2 regions of the Peribacillus sp. B65 genome follow, and region 1 is predicted to be linked to the other one. Evidence: riboswitches for the same ligand, from Rfam matches in the RefSeq annotation. Region 1 holds a riboswitch; the other holds the start of a gene.
What was found. A riboswitch is a leader RNA that binds a small molecule or an ion and turns the genes downstream of it on or off. The one in region 1 is predicted to bind cobalamin.
Positions count from the first base shown of each region.

Region 2: it holds a riboswitch for cobalamin, as region 1 does, so the genes downstream of both, ACSR9O_RS03385 (ribonucleoside-diphosphate reductase subunit alpha) here and ACSR9O_RS16295 (FecCD family ABC transporter permease) in region 1, are expected to answer to the same signal.

Region 1 is NZ_CP195840.1:3,324,504-3,332,470, forward strand. It holds gene ACSR9O_RS16280 (VOC family protein) at 1-322, opposite strand, end outside; gene ACSR9O_RS16285 (ABC transporter substrate-binding protein) at 498-1,487, opposite strand; gene ACSR9O_RS16290 (heme ABC transporter ATP-binding protein) at 1,515-2,282, opposite strand; gene ACSR9O_RS16295 (FecCD family ABC transporter permease) at 2,279-3,358, opposite strand; cobalamin riboswitch at 3,550-3,738, opposite strand; gene ACSR9O_RS16300 (GNAT family N-acetyltransferase) at 3,847-4,356, opposite strand; gene ACSR9O_RS16305 (L-cystine transporter) at 4,653-6,041, shown strand; gene ACSR9O_RS16310 (phosphatase PAP2 family protein) at 6,094-6,750, opposite strand; gene ACSR9O_RS16315 (amino acid permease) at 6,979-7,967, opposite strand, start outside.
Region 2 is NZ_CP195840.1:672,297-680,263, reverse strand. It holds gene modB (molybdate ABC transporter permease subunit) at 1-367, shown strand, start outside; gene ACSR9O_RS03415 (GNAT family N-acetyltransferase) at 329-808, opposite strand; gene ACSR9O_RS03410 (hypothetical protein) at 924-1,415, shown strand; gene ACSR9O_RS03405 (cold-shock protein) at 1,613-1,810, shown strand; gene ACSR9O_RS03400 (hypothetical protein) at 1,852-2,019, opposite strand; gene ACSR9O_RS03395 (flavodoxin domain-containing protein) at 2,136-2,555, opposite strand; gene ACSR9O_RS03390 (ribonucleotide-diphosphate reductase subunit beta) at 2,545-3,597, opposite strand; gene ACSR9O_RS03385 (ribonucleoside-diphosphate reductase subunit alpha) at 3,647-5,944, opposite strand; cobalamin riboswitch at 6,083-6,263, opposite strand; gene ACSR9O_RS03380 (manganese-dependent inorganic pyrophosphatase) at 6,556-7,485, shown strand; gene ACSR9O_RS03375 (hypothetical protein) at 7,580-7,726, opposite strand; gene ACSR9O_RS03370 (SulP family inorganic anion transporter) at 7,812-7,967, opposite strand, start outside.

The DNA.
Region 1 (7,967 bases):
CTTGGTTCGGACGCACAAAAGGTTCAATGGTTGTCCTTTTTCCAAAAGGGACGACTTCAATTTGCAAGGATTTGAGCCAAGTTAATGCATTTTTCATATTATCATAAGTTACCCGAAAGGCGATATGCCTTAGTGAAGGGTGGTATGGAGTTTGATATTCCTTCCCTTCCCATAAGCCGACCCAGCTTTTGTTTTCCTCGATCCAAAAGAAGGCAGTATCTTCATCCCTCCAAGCTAGTTTCAAGCCTATTTTCTTATAAAAATCCATAGAGATCTCCAGGTTCTTGACTGGTAAATGGGCTTCATATAAACCTTCTATCATATTAGATTCTCCTTCTCCTATAACTTTCATTTTTACGAATTATGATCTGCCAAACAAAATAATTCAAGAAACCGATCCTATTATCCTTCTAATTGGATATAGTAAAACCCGAACAAGGACACGTCTCATTCGTGTCAATTATTCGGGTCATTTGTTCAGCATCCGCTTGGTCGGTTCAAAACTTCTCGGGATAGAGTCCTTCCGCTACTGTCCGTAAGGCTAGTGGTGCACGAATCCCTTCCGCGCCCGCTGAAAGAGGAAGCACGATGATTGCTTTATTTCGAATGGCCGGTACATCCGCCAGTTCACTTTTATTTAATAAGAATGCTTCTTTATGCTTTATGGGGATATCTCCGTAATCAATGATGGCAATGACATCCGGATTCCGATCGACGACTTCTTCCCAACTGACCTCAGGCCACCCCCCTTCCGTATCACCAAAAATGTTCTGGCCGCCAGCCATGGAAATGATTCCTGTCATGTAATTATTTTTCGCTGCCGTTCTCGGTACTTCTTCACCGCTGTCATATACGAAAACGTTTTTGGGCTTGCCTGCACTTTCGATTTTTGCTGTAGTTTCTTTTATTTCCCGTTGCATCTCTTTGATGACTTCCGCTGCTTTTTCTTCTACATGAAAGATGCGTCCAATATTCTCAATATCTTTATACACATCTTCTATTGTCGGTGTTGACATATTGGAAGACTCTTGGATATATGTATTGATTCCGGCTTCTTTTAGCTCTTGGACGGTTCCTAACGTTTGTTCCGTAAAGGCGCTTTTCCAGCCTGCATATGCAAAATCCGGCTCAGCTTCAAAGAAAACTTCTTTTGATGGGTATTCCTTGGAAAGCACAGGCACTGTTTCATAGGCATCTTTATACTTTGGCAAAATTTCGTCATCCAAATAAGCCGTACCTGCCATTGAATCCTGCAACCCCAATGCAAGCATGATTTCCGTCGCATGCTGGTTTAGCGAAACCGCACGTTTTGGTGCCTCTGCATAGGTGAATTCATGATCCAGATTAGTGATGACCACTTTTTCTTTTCCACCTTTTTCGCTCTGTTTGCCTCCGTCCTTTGAAGCTTCCTCGGAGTTATTGCAAGCGCCCAATATCATCATTGCCAAAAAAATGATGCTTAACAAAATCTTTCGGTAAACAGTCATATACTTTCCCTCATATCCATTTTTTTTTTATATATGTGCTAAAAAGGTGATATGCGTCTTTTGCGTGATGGGGTGTATGCCGATTTCCGTTTCCACCCCGAACACCTTCCTTATCATTTTTGTCGTCAATACAGCTTCTGGTGTTCCGGATGTGATCACTTTGCCATTTTGGATGACATATATATGATCACAATACATGGCTGCCAAGTTTATATCATGCAGAGCCGTCAAGACGGTAACGTCCAGCTTTTTTACAAGGTCCAGCAATTGGAGCTGATGCCTGATGTCTAAATGATTCGTTGGTTCATCCAGGATGATGATATTCGCTTCCTGGGCAAGGGCACGGGCTATGAGGACACGTTGTTTCTCACCACCCGACAAGCTCATGAAACTCCTGTCTTCAAATCCACTCATTTCAACGCGAGCTAATGCTTGATTGACGATTCCTCTATCTTTCTCCGTATCTCCCTGAAATAACCGCTTATGAGGATGCCGTCCCATCCAAACCATCTCTTGTACACTAAAGTCGAAGGTCAGGGATGTTTCCTGACTGACAACCGCCATTTCCCTGGCTGTTTGTTTCTGTGAAAGCCGGTAAAGGTCACGGCCGTCCAGGTGAACAGCTCCCGTATGAGGCTTCAAGATCCGAGAAGCATTTTTTAATAAAGTGGATTTCCCACTCCCATTCGGACCGATCAGCCCAACGAACTGCCCAGTTTTTATTTGCAGTGATATATCCTCAATGATAGGAGTGTCCAGAATTGAATAGGATACTTCTTCAATAACTAATCTCACTTGCCCCCACCTCCAAATGAATATGAACTTCGCCGCAAAAGCCAAATGAAGAATGGTCCTCCGCAAAGTGCGGTGACAACCCCAATCGGAAGTTCTTGAGGTGCCAGGACCAGCCGGGCACAAACATCTGACCAAATGACGAGGATCATGCCAATCAATATGCTGCATGAAAGAACACGTTTATGGTCTGTCCCGACCAATAGCCGGGCTAAATGCGGTACGACCAGACCGATGAACCCAATCGAACCGCTTACAGCCACAACTGTTCCCGTAACAAGGGATGTAATGATGATCAGAACTTTACGGAAGGCTTCCATATTGACTCCGAGCGTCGCGGCTACTTCTTCGCCCATCAATAAGATATTGAGGGAGCGGGATTGTACGATAAGGAACAAGGAAACCACAAGCACCACAACCGCTGGAATCGGTATGTAGTCCCATTTTGCCCCCGCTAAGCTGCCCATCATCCAAAACATCGCTTCACGGATGCCGGAATCTTTTGGTGCAAGAGTGACAATGAAATTAGTGACGGCAGACATGATCATCGAAATGGCTACACCCGCCAATAACAGCCTTGTCGTTTGAATTCTCCCTCCCACTTGAGCCAATAAATACACGGAAAGCATCGCAGCCATGGCCCCCAGGAAGGCACCGAATGATAACGCATATTGACCGAATATAGGAAGCGCCCCAAAAAGAATGACAAGGGTTGCAGCAACAGAGGAACCAGATGAAATGCCCAGAATATACGGATCTGCGAGTGAATTGCGCACCAAGGCCTGGATGACGACACCCACTACGGATAATCCCGCACCTACCACCGCACCGAGCAATACACGGGGCAGGCGGATATCCCAAATGATCCGCTCTTGTGCGATACTCCAATTCACCTCCAGAAAACCACCGATAAAAGGCAGATGCCCTAAGGCGATCTTCCAAACCGTTATTGCTGACATCTTAACTGGCCCAAGGGTAACAGCGAATGTAACTGATAATAAAAGGATGCACAGCAAGAAAAACAGCAGAAAACGAAACCTGCGCTTGGCATTTCTCTCAAAATGAGGTTCTTCAAGCACATCCCCTCTCTCTTTCAATGAGCTTCTAATCAATGACTCTTCCAATGATGAAATCCTCCTTCAAAAAAAACACAAAAAAACCCCAATCCTTTTAACAAAGAATGGAGTTACGAGTATAGGCCCAAAAATACGGAAGGACCTAAGTCCGCCTTTTCTTACTCTCGAACACCTCTCCTCTCAGCGAAGGAAAAATTGGTGATGCTCACTAGGTAGGTCTCCTGGCTTCCATATCAACATTTCCTTTCGTCTTCCCTGACTGACGGTCAAGTGACATCCTGAAAGAAAACTCCTTGGTTACAGTGGCGCGACCACTCGGGATTTGCACCCGATTCCCTGTTACCCTTTGTTCACACAAAGGCACCCAGCGGCAAATATATGAACTTCGCAAAATTTTCCAAACAATTAAATACAACGTTAGTATAGTATACTCCCAATCTTTTCACAATTAAAAAAATGGGATGCGGTCTATTATATAGAAGAAAATGGATTTAAAGGTTCTTTCTATAATGGTAGAATGTTAGCTTTTGACCCGTATCCACACTAAACTCCTCATCAATCGAAATCCGTTCAAAACCGTTTTTCACTAAAACCTTTTGGGAAGCGATATTGTCGCTTGTAGTTTTGGCATGTATTTGAGTCACATTCAATTCCGGCGCCAGATTAACCAAAAGCTTTAGAGCTTCATTCGCAAACCCTTTTTGCGTAAACGCTTCACCGATTCTATAACCGACATGAGCCGTACCATTAACGGGGTCGATATCCAATAGATTAATCCTGCCGACGATTATGCCTGAACCATCCTTAATCAAATAAAAAGAAGAGATAGCATCTTCTTGTTCTTTTAATAATTCCTTATGCCTGATTCCAAACGATCCAAAGCTATAATAATCATCTCCCCGGCCTGGGACCGTTTGCTCGAAAAACCTTCTATTATTGCATTCAAATGCAAATAACTCTTGTGCAGCCTGTTCATTAAGCCTGTTAATGTATATATCCACTTATTCTTCATCCTTTCAAAAAAACGCTAAGCATACGCGGCCTGTTATATCATTCAAGAAAACCAAGTGCTTATCCTTCCTGATAATATATATATAATGGAAGGATTTATTCCCAACTTGTTCCAGGCACCATATTGTTCCCTCTAATTCAGTTCCTGAATAAAGATAAATACATGAATTACTTGAAAAGTCAAAAATAAATTATTTTCTTCTGGTAAAAAATCAACGGATGATGTATCATAGGCATCAGATATTTATTATTCTCATTTGGTTAATCGGAATTAGGAGGAATATATATGATTGGTTATGTGTTTTTAAATCTTGCCATAATGCTCGTTCTTTTAGGCGTATTATTTTACATGAATAAGAAGCATATTTCCTTTACAAAAAGGGTCTTTACTGGACTTGGTTTAGGGATTGTATTCGGACTTCTTTTGCAGTATTTCTATGAACCTCAGTCAGAAGCGATCGTTAAATCGGTCGATTGGTTTAACATCGTAGGTTCAGGCTATGTCAAGTTCCTGCAAATGATCGTCATGCCGCTTGTCTTCATTTCGATCTTATCCGCATTCACAAGATTGAAACTGACTAGCAATATTGGAAAGATCAGTGTCCTGATCATCGGAATCCTGCTTGGAACGACTGCGATTGCAGCAGCTGTCGGGATCACCTCGGCAACTGTATTCAATTTGGAAGCCGTTCAAATTGAGCAAGGGGAAGCGGAGTTAAGCCGCGGGGATCAAATATCGGAAACATACGGTACGATTCAGGATAAAACGATGCCTCAGCAAATCCTTGAGTTGATTCCGTCCAATCCGTTCCTTGATTTAACGGGTGCACGTCCGACATCAACCATTTCCGTTGTAATTTTTGCTGCATTTCTTGGGATTGCCTATTTAGGGGTCAAAAGGAAACAGCCTGAACATGCTGAATTTTTTGCTAAAATAGTAGATACATTGCACAGCATCATCATGCGCGTTGTAACATTGATCCTGCGTTTAACACCTTACGGGATCTTGGCGATCATGACGAAGACTGTAGCTACGAGCGATTTGGATGCAATCCTGAAATTGGGGAAATTCGTCGGTGCCTCTTATGTCGCCCTGATTGTCATGTTCCTCATCCATCTGTTATTGCTGATGCTTGCAGGATTGAATCCAATCGTATATTTGAGAAAAGCTTTCCCGGTATTATCATTTGCCTTCACTTCAAGAACAAGTGCAGGAGCTCTGCCATTGAACATCCAGACACAGAAACAACTAGGGGTGTCCGAAGGTATTGCCAACTTTGCCGGATCCTTCGGCTTGTCGATCGGTCAAAACGGCTGTGCCGGAATCTATCCGGCCATGTTAGCGGTCATGATCGCTCCAACGGTTGGGATCAACCCGCTAGATCCTTCCTTTATAGCCATGTTGATTGCCATCGTGGCCATTAGCTCATTCGGGGTTGCAGGTGTAGGCGGAGGAGCAACATTCGCTGCCATCCTAGTATTATCTGCAATGAACTTGCCAATCGCCTTGGCCGGTCTGCTGATTTCCGTCGAGCCATTGATCGATATGGGAAGAACGGCTGTGAATGTCAGCGGAAGCATGACTTCCGGTATTCTGACTAGTAAAATAACGGGCGACCTGGATAAGGAACAGTTCAGTGAAGAATCATCTTTGAAAATCGAAGCTGAAATGTAAAATAAAAAAGCATCGGACTTCCATTGGAGGTTCGATGCTTTTTTACATATGGTCACTTTTTAATTTGCCTCGCTGTGTAATGATTGGCCTGAATAGCCGATAGTGCTTGGAACATATACTGGACAGCTGCATATACCCCGCATGCAAGGAGTATTCCTGCGAGTACATCCAATACAGCATGCTGTTTCGTAAATAGCGTCGAGAGGATGATCAGTGTTCCGAATGCAGTGACACTGGCATACTCCCATTTGTGCTGTTCTTTCCGCTTATGGGCAACGATCATCATGATGAATGTAGTCAGTACATGTATGCTGGGAAGACAGTTGACAGGTTGATCATGACTATAGACGAATCGCATTAAATGGGCAAAGATATCGTTACCCACCACTTCCGGACGCGGAACTGTCGTTTGCCAAAGGCAATATACAAGAAAACAGAAAAGTTTCCCCGATATCAAACTGCCTAATCCTACGAAATAGTGCTTTCGGTCAACAAAACAGTAGTAAATCAGCAATCCATAAATATACGGATACCAAAGTAAATAAGGAACGACAAATTCTTTAATAAAGGGAATCTCCCCATCTATTATAGTCGTAACATCGACAGCATGACCTGAAGATTGGTTGATGATTGAATAGATGGAACTAGTAATCACCAAAAGTATTAAATAATATAACGGGTGAAAGGATAGTAAGGAATTGTTTTTCATAGCTCGCTCCGACTTTCAATATATTGGTTTTTTTCCAAAGATTATTATACAACATTTTTCACTAGATTAACTCTTTAATTGCTAAAGTTAATGATTCCCATGAACTAGTAAAATGGATATCTCTTACTTTTCATCAGACCATGAATACATAACGAAAGCCATGGCATATACCACGGCTTGAAACGGAAACTTATATGCGGGAAGGCAAAAGTGATCACTCCGCTATCTCTAGATTTTGTTATGGCGTTTTTTCCATACATACGTTAAGGAAATGAAGATGTAGATGCAAAGTGTAATGATCGTAACGACTATGGATGTCGTGAAAATGATTCCGATCAGGATCGTTATTAAAGCGATGATCGCAGCCCAAGTCGTATACGGGAACCATTTTACCGAATAGGCACTTGTTTTTCCGGACTGTTGTTTACGTGATTTCAAATGGGCGAAAGCAATGATCAACCAGATGAATAATACGGTATATCCAAGCGAACCCATTAGGAAATCGAAGGTCTTGCTTCCAGCAAATAAGGAAATCAATACACCGCCATATAAAGCGGAAGTACATATTAATATTGCGGGAACAGGTACTTTCTTCTTGGATAAGCGGGAAAAGATTTTCGGAACGCGACCATCCACGGCTTGTGTATACAGAACGCGGGATGAACCATACAACCCGGAGTTCATCGATGATATGATCGCTAATAGAACAACGGCATTCATGATATGGTCGGCACCTGGAATCCCGATCATTTGAAAGACCATCACAAACGGACTTTCCTTCACCCCGTTTACTTCGTTCCAAGGAATTAAGCTAACGATGATGAAAAAAGGAATGATATAGAAAGAAATGATCCTGACCAATGTACTGCGAACGGCCTTTGGAACCACTTTTTCAGGATTTTTCGTTTCAGCTAATGTGACCCCAATGATTTCCGTACCGCCATATGAATAGATTACCACCAGCATCGCCGTGATCAAACCTGTCGATCCATTCGGAAAGAAACCTCCATGCTCGGTCAAGTTAGAAAAACCGACGGCTGTATGATCACCAAAAGTAACGAGCAGCAACAATAATCCAGCCATGATGAACACAATGATGACGGTAATCTTAATTAAAGCAAGCCAGTACTCCGTTTCAGCAAAAACCTTTACCGACAGTAAGTTAACCGCAGTAACTAAAATCGAAACAGCTAATGCCAATATCCAGATTGGATATC
Region 2 (7,967 bases), 2.7 Mb from region 1:
ATCTACCGTGGTAGCGTTTCCGCTTATGTACCAATCCGCTAAAACGGGCTTTGAAGGTATAGATGAAGAAATCGAAAATGCAGCAAGGGTTGACGGGGCCGGCGAGTGGAGATTATTCCTGAATGTATCCCTTCCATTGGCGGTCAAATCCATCGTCACTGGTGCCATCTTGAGTTCTGCGCGTGCATTGGGGGAATTCGGGGCCACACTCATGTTTGCCGGAAACATTCCCGGACAGACACAAACCATACCGACGGCGATTTATATCGCCATGGACTCCGGGAATATGACATTAGCCTGGCTATGGGTTGCCGTAATCATTGTCATTTCATTCATTATGCTTTTTATCGTGACATACATAAAATGAATGCTGTTTCTCGAATATGCTTATGAAAAAGAAAGGTGCGGCTTCTACGTCCTCTTTATGGGTGAATCCGTTTTTTTCGTAAAGGTTCCGTGCAGGCAGGTTCATTTTACCGGTCGAAACGGATATCTTTTCCCAGGCGCCGGGTAATTGAAGAGCATGCAGCAGTGCATCCGCGATACCCTGCCGAAAATAATCAGGATGGACGACCATCCGGCAAATCAGTATTTGACCATTTTCTTTTGTATAAGATATTGCACCCGCTAAGGTACCACCCTTTAAAAAGCATAGAAACGTTTCATGACAATGAATGAATTGTTCATATGTTTCCAATAATGGAGGGATATCAGCAAAGCCGATCATTTCCGCTTCCACCTTATAGGCTTCTTTCTGAAGATTAAAAAGCTGCCGGCCATAATCGGAGTCCAGGTCCCGAATTGTCATGAGCAATCAAATCACTCCCTTTCATTACATTATAATGGAAGAGGGGGATTATTGTTTCTAATCAGTCTATGTTATAATCGACAAACAATATGAACTAATGAAATGAGGAAGAAATTTGTTAACATTTGAAGAAAAATTGAGCATCATTGAAACTTTTCCGGAATTACAGCGAAAAGACGTTTCATTGGGACGTGTGAACTTCCATTATCCAGATAGCGTCCAAGAGAAAAAAATCGTCGTTCAGCACTTGCATCCCAATGGAAATGGATTCGTTTACGCTGGGCATATGAGAAAAAAAGACACTGACCGTAAAGGGTTTATCAATATACGTGACTATGATGAAGCGGATTTGAAAGAATTGATTCAAAAAAGCGTGGATTACCTATCAAAACCTCCGGTAGAATTCGAAGAAGAGGAAAACGAGTTCGCTAGGTTGGAAGGGGCATGGATTGGCCCTGAAAAGCAAGAGCTTACACTTGAAAGGGAAGACCTGCTTTGGAATGTTTATTCAGGGTCGAATCTTGAGGAATGTTTCGAGAGTCCGATAGAGGCGGAGCGTTACTTATTGGACGAAGGCTTCCGACAAAGCAAGAAGAGAAATATGTAGAATTTTAGGATAATTTGTCGGTTGATTTACTGCGATAATCTTGTTTTTTTAGGATTTCCCATGATATAATATGAGTAATTATTTTTGTTCGGAAAAGTTTGATAGAAGGATTTACTGTAATAGGATTCCTCTTGAAACATTATCCAGAACCAAAAATAGTAATAAAATGGATTTTTCCAAACACAGGAGGAACTATCATGGTACAAGGTAAAGTAAAATGGTTTAACGCAGAAAAAGGTTTCGGTTTCATCGAAGTTGAAGGCCAAGACGATGTATTCGTTCATTTCTCAGCTATCCAAGGAGAAGGCTTCAAAACGCTTGAAGAAGGCCAAGAAGTTTCTTTCGAAATCGAGCAAGGCGCTCGTGGACCACAAGCAGCTAACGTTCAAAAATAATTGAACGCATATAAAAAAAAGACTCCGATTTTGGAGTCTTTTTATTTTTCTTTTATTTCGGCGATTTCCTTTAATGCTTTGTCCAATTTTTCTTCGATCCGTTTAGAACGATTAAAATGCCCTGACAGGAAAAAGACGATGAATATAACGAATACTACAAGCACTAGCATAAAAATGATAGGAAGGAACTGTGTTATATTTTCAGTCATTGGATATTATCTCCTTTTTTCTTCCATTATACTCCATGCTTACGGCTGCTATGATAGAGGGAGCCAAGTTTTTAAACACTGAAAGGGGATATGCGAGCATGCATATCCCCTTTCAGTCAGTTCTGGAATAGCGAGGCGAACTTTTGAAGTCTGGGCAAGTCTGATTCTTGATACATCTGTTCTATCTTCAATGTCACCAATAACTTGCTCTTGGCAAATAACATGTCCCGGAAATGATCGACCGCCCCACAAAAATGATTATAGTTGGTTTCACCAGTGCCGAAGACTCCCGTTTTCAGATGAGCAATAGGCAACTGTTCCAGTTCTTTATAAAGGGCTGCTGATTTAGCGGGAAGCTCCCCATTGCCCCATGTATAGGTGCCGACGATCAATGCATCGTAATCTGGCAATGTACGTGAATCGAATTCATTCATTCGATATAGTCCAGCTTCAGGTAAAAGGGAAGCGAGGGCTTCAGCAAGCGCTTTTGTATTGCCGCCGGCAGAATGATAGACAATGGCAACTTTACAGCTCATCGAACCCATTGCTGGCATTTACTTGACTGTATGTCCTTGACTTCTGTTCGAAGAAATCGGTTTTGGTAAGTCCGATGGATTCATCATCGAACGTTTTGATCCATGGCATCGGGTTCTCGCCATACTCTTTATACAAATTTTCAAGGCCTAGCATACGTAACCGTTTGTTGGCGATATATTCGATGTACTCATTGAATTCTTCCAAATCAAGATCGGCTTTGGTTTGGATATCTTCGAGCATATATTCAGACCATTCCTTTTCGAGTTCGACTGCTTTTTCAATCGTTGTATAGATGAACTTCGTGTTTTCTTCATTATTTAACTCAGGATATTCATACATCAAGATTTGAATGAGCATTCCAATGAAATCGAAATGTACCATTTCATCGCGATGAATATAGGATATCATCGTAGCCGATCCGGTCATTAGATTTTGCCGTCCTAAATTATAATAAAAGGCGAAAGCCAGATAGAAATAAATTCCTTCAAGGTTCGTTGAATGGATCAGTGCCTCGAATAAATGCTGTGGGCTGGGATCGTCCACGAACGTTTGATAAGCATCAACGATCGGTTGGTTACGCTTAATCACTTCAGGATGTTCTTTGATGCGGTCGAAAAGCTGTTTTTGCTTGCCTACCGGAATCAAGGAAGCAAGGATATAGGAATAAGATTCATTATGGATCGATTCCTGCTGGGCCATGTTGGCCAGGATAGCTTTTGCCGCCGGATCTTTGATGTACCGAAGGATTTCTACTAATGTGGGCGTTTGAAGACTGTCCATTCCAGCGATCATCGTAAGGATATCGAGAAATGCATCCTGGATATCTTCATCCAATTCGCCCCACTGCTTTTTATCCTGAATCATGTTCACGCTCGAAGGCTTCCAAAAGTTATTGATGAGCTGTGTATAGGTATCATAGAATTTTTCATACTGAATATCGTTCCAAAGGAGGAAGCCTGAAGCTTCTCCTTTGAAAACACCGGTTGCCTTGGTTGGATGCGTCGGTTCGAGCATCCGAATTTTTTTGATATGATTGGTCATTCGTGAAAACTCCTTTAAGAATAGATTACTGGGTCATGATTGATTGTCGTTAACTTGAACAGCTTTCGCAGGCATTGTCATATTCGGAAGAAGTCGAACGAACATAATACGTTGATTTCAACCCGCTTTCCCATGCCGTTAAATGTATATCCAACAGGACCTTCGCTTTGATTGTATTGTGTACATACAGATTAAAGCTGATTGCTTGGTCAATATGGCGTTGTCGGGCTGCATTTTGCCTGATGCTTTCCAGTTGGTCCAAATTGAATCGCGTCTTTTTATAATATTCATACGTATTTGGCGTCAAGCCTGGTGCGGTCACCTTGAATTTGAAGTTTTTCTTTTCTTCGTAAAATTCAATTTCATACAAAGGGTCGATGCCATCCGTGGAATTACCGATTTTGGCTGTCGATGAATTGGGGGCAATCGCCATTAAATATCCATTACGGGTTCCGTGTTCCTGTACGTCTGCTTTTAAATCCATCCATTTTTGATCTGTATAGTCACGCAGTTCGAAATAGTCCCCTGTATGCCAATCAGATCCTTCAAAATATGGGTATGATCCTTTTTCCTTGGCCAATTCGTTGGATGCCTTGATTGTTAAGTAAGCGATCTTTTCGTATAAAGCATCGGCATATTGAACAGCCTCATCGGATTCCCAATAAATATTCTGTGTGGCAAGTAAATGATGCCATCCAAACGTTCCTAAACCAATTGCCCGGTAACGTTTGTTCGAGATGGATGCTTGTTTGACAGGAAGATTATTCACATCAATGACATTGTCCAGCATACGGATCTGAATGGGAATCAATCTTTCCAAAACATCGCTGCCCACCGCCCGTGGCAAGTTAATGGATGAAAGGTTGCAGACAACGAAATCGCCGCTTTTACGAACCACAACAACATCTCCATCTTCTGTTTCATATTCATCCGTGATAGTCGAAGGGCTTAGGTTTTGGGCAATCTCCGTACAAAGGTTGGAACAATAAATCATACCTTTATGTTTATTGGGATTCTTCCGATTCACTTCATCGCGGTAGAACATATACGGTACGCCTTCTTCTAATTGAGAAATCATGATGCTTTTCATGATGTCCATCGCATTGATTTTTTCAAAGCTGTAGTTTGGAAGCGTGCCATTTTCTGCGGCCTCGACAGCAAGTGCATAATGTTTCCTGAAGCTTCCTTCGCCTTTCTTCTCGTCATAAAGATCTTCAAGTGAAAATCCAAGGGTTTGCTTGACGGTATGCGGATCGAAAAGATACCATTCTTTTCTGTCGCGTACAGCCTCCATGAATAAATCCGGTATGCAAACGCCTGTAAAAATATCATGGGCTTTTAATCTGTCATCCCCGTTTTGTGTCTTCAAATCGAGGAAGCTCATGATATCTTTATGCCAGGCATCCAAGTAAATCGCGATGGCGCCTTTACGTTGACCCAATTGATCAACACTTACAGCTGTCTGGTTGAATAGTCTAATCCAGGGCGTCGTGCCGGAACTATTTCCAGAGAAACCCCGGATATCAGAACCAAGCGAGCGAACCTTACCAACGTAAAGGCCGACACCGCCGCCGAATTTAGATACTTTTGCTGCATCGTAGTTTGATAGATAGATGCCATCAATGGAATCTTCAATCGCGTCGATAAAGCAAGAGCTTAACTGTCCATGTGTTTTCCCAGCATTGGAGAGTGTAGGAGTCGCAACGGTCATATAAAGGTTGGACATGGCCCAGTATGCTTCTTTTATAAGTTGCAGGCGGTGCTCCGTTTTTTCCATTCGCATGATTTCCATCGCGATGATCATGAAACGTTCTTGCGGCAGTTCGTAGACCTTGTCCTTTTTTGGGCGGGCCAGATAGCGGTCGTTCAATAAGTAGATGCCTATGTATGAGAATAATTTATCTTTTTCCGGGTCGATCACCGAGCCCAATTCCTCAATTTCCGCTTTTGTATATGAAGATAGCAGTTCTGGCTTGTAAATTGGATAACGCTGACCTTCCGAAAGCTGGGAGAGTTCTGTGATCAGCTCATAGAATGGGCCATAACTCTTGCCTGCATAACCTCGATTGGCTTGTGCATCCCTATACATTGTATTCAACAGTTCTGCTGCAGCAACGAATGTCCAATCCGGAGCATCGATATCCACACCCTCAAGAGCGAGTTGAATCAGTTTTTTTGATGCCTGTTCTTCGGTTGAGTCACTTTTGCGATCAAGCCATTTTGTAAAACGCTTTTTGAACTTTTCCATATCGAGACGGCCTTCGAATTCCTTCGATAACATCTCAAGCTGGATGGATTTCTTTTCTGTTTCATTTTCACTTATGGTAGAGTTATATGTTTGAGTCATTAATAATCCTCCTTGTTAACTTCCGCTAAAATAAAAAAACCGCCCAAAGAATTGAGCGGATCAAACGATAGAATAAAAGAGCCATGAAAAAATAGCCGTTATACTATCGTTTCATCATCTCAATCCCCGAAGAATAAGAAACGTGAAAAATTCAAGGCAGGTCTCCTGACTCATGATCATCCTACTTTGAGTCCTTCCCGTATAGAGAGCTATACAGTGGGTTTCTCATTTCGTCACATTTACAGTTGCGGGGACAGTTCCGGGTTTACACCGGATTCCCTTTTCAGCCATCACTGGCACCTTGGATTATAAAAATTCTATATATAGTTATTGGTATAGATTATGTAATCAATATCTAGTATTTCTGCTTATATTATCGTAAGCCATATACGATGATAATTCAACTAATATATTTGAAAAAAACCAACCCTTATCTATTGACAAAGTGATGGCAGAGGGTGAAGGAATGAAAGATTTTATTGGGGAATGGATAATTCAAGCGCTGATTTTACGGGATTTTGTGTTAAAATAAAGTGTCTAGTAAAGGTGGCTCTCCCTTATTGCGGTGAGGGGATTCGCGGAAAAATATTTATGAAAAAGGGGATAAAATCTTGGAAAAAGTATTAGTTTTTGGACATAAAAACCCGGATACAGACACAATCTGTTCAGCAATCGCTTATGCAGATCTGAAAAAGCAGTTAGGTATCAACGCTGAACCAGTTCGTCTGGGTGAAGTGAATGGTGAAACTCAATATGCATTGGACCAATTCAAATTCGATGCTCCCCGTCTTGTGGAAAAAGTTGCAGGGGAAGCTGATGGCGTAATCTTGGTCGATCATAACGAACGCCAGCAAAGTGCTGAAGATATTGACCAAGTCCGTGTGTTGGAAGTTATTGACCACCACCGTATCGCTAACTTCGAAACGAGCGATCCTTTATATTACCGTGCGGAACCAGTTGGCTGTACGGCAACCATTTTAAATAAAATTTATAAAGAAAACGGCATTGAAGTTCCTAAAGCAATCGCAGGTCTTATGCTGTCTGCCATCATTTCCGATTCTTTATTGTTCAAATCACCTACATGCACGGAGCAAGACGTTGCAGCAGCTATGGAATTGGCTGCCATTGCGGGAGTCGACGCTGAAACATATGGCTTGGAAATGTTGAAGGCGGGAGCTGACTTGAGCGACAAAACGATCGCCCAGCTCATCACACTTGATGCAAAGGAATTTTCCATGGGATTGGCTAAAGTGGAGATTGCACAAGTAAATGCTGTGGATCCAAACGAAGTCCTTGCTAAGCAAGCTGAATTGGAAGCGGCGATTGAAGCGGTAATCGCTGTCAAGGAATTGGACTTATTCCTATTCGTCGTAACGGATATCTTGACTAATGATTCTGTTGCCTTGGCTCTTGGCAAAGCGGCTTATGCAGTGGAAAAAGCATACGACGTTTCATTAAACAACAACATCGCCGTCTTAGAAGGCGTTGTATCGCGTAAAAAACAAATCGTGCCGGTCTTAACGGACGTATTCAGTAAGTAATAAAGGAAAAGGGATGCTCATTATTTGAGCATCCTTTTACTGTACATGCAAAAAAAGACTCAACCATCCATTAAGGATGTTTGAGTCTTTTTTCTTAATTCAAGGCTTCCTTTTCTTTTTCATAGGCGATGACAATCAATTCTTTATTGGCTTCCTCGCCTAGTTTGCTTTCAAAGCTTTTCAGTTCATTCAATAAATCCGGTGACAGATTTGCTGCTGTATAATCCTGCTCGGGTGTCATGCTTTTCGCTCCTTTCAAAAGGAAATGATTCATATTATCTATTTTGTCGGTTTGAAAAGTTTCTATTCAGCAGAATGTTACTTCTTCAAGATATTTTACTTTCTGAGGTGGCGAGTTTTTCAAGCAATGACGAACTTTCTTCATCGAGCCCTTGGACTTGGACAGGTATTCCCAGAAGCTGATATTTAAGGATAACCGTATCAACAGCACCGACTGCTGAAGCATCCCAGATCTTGGAATG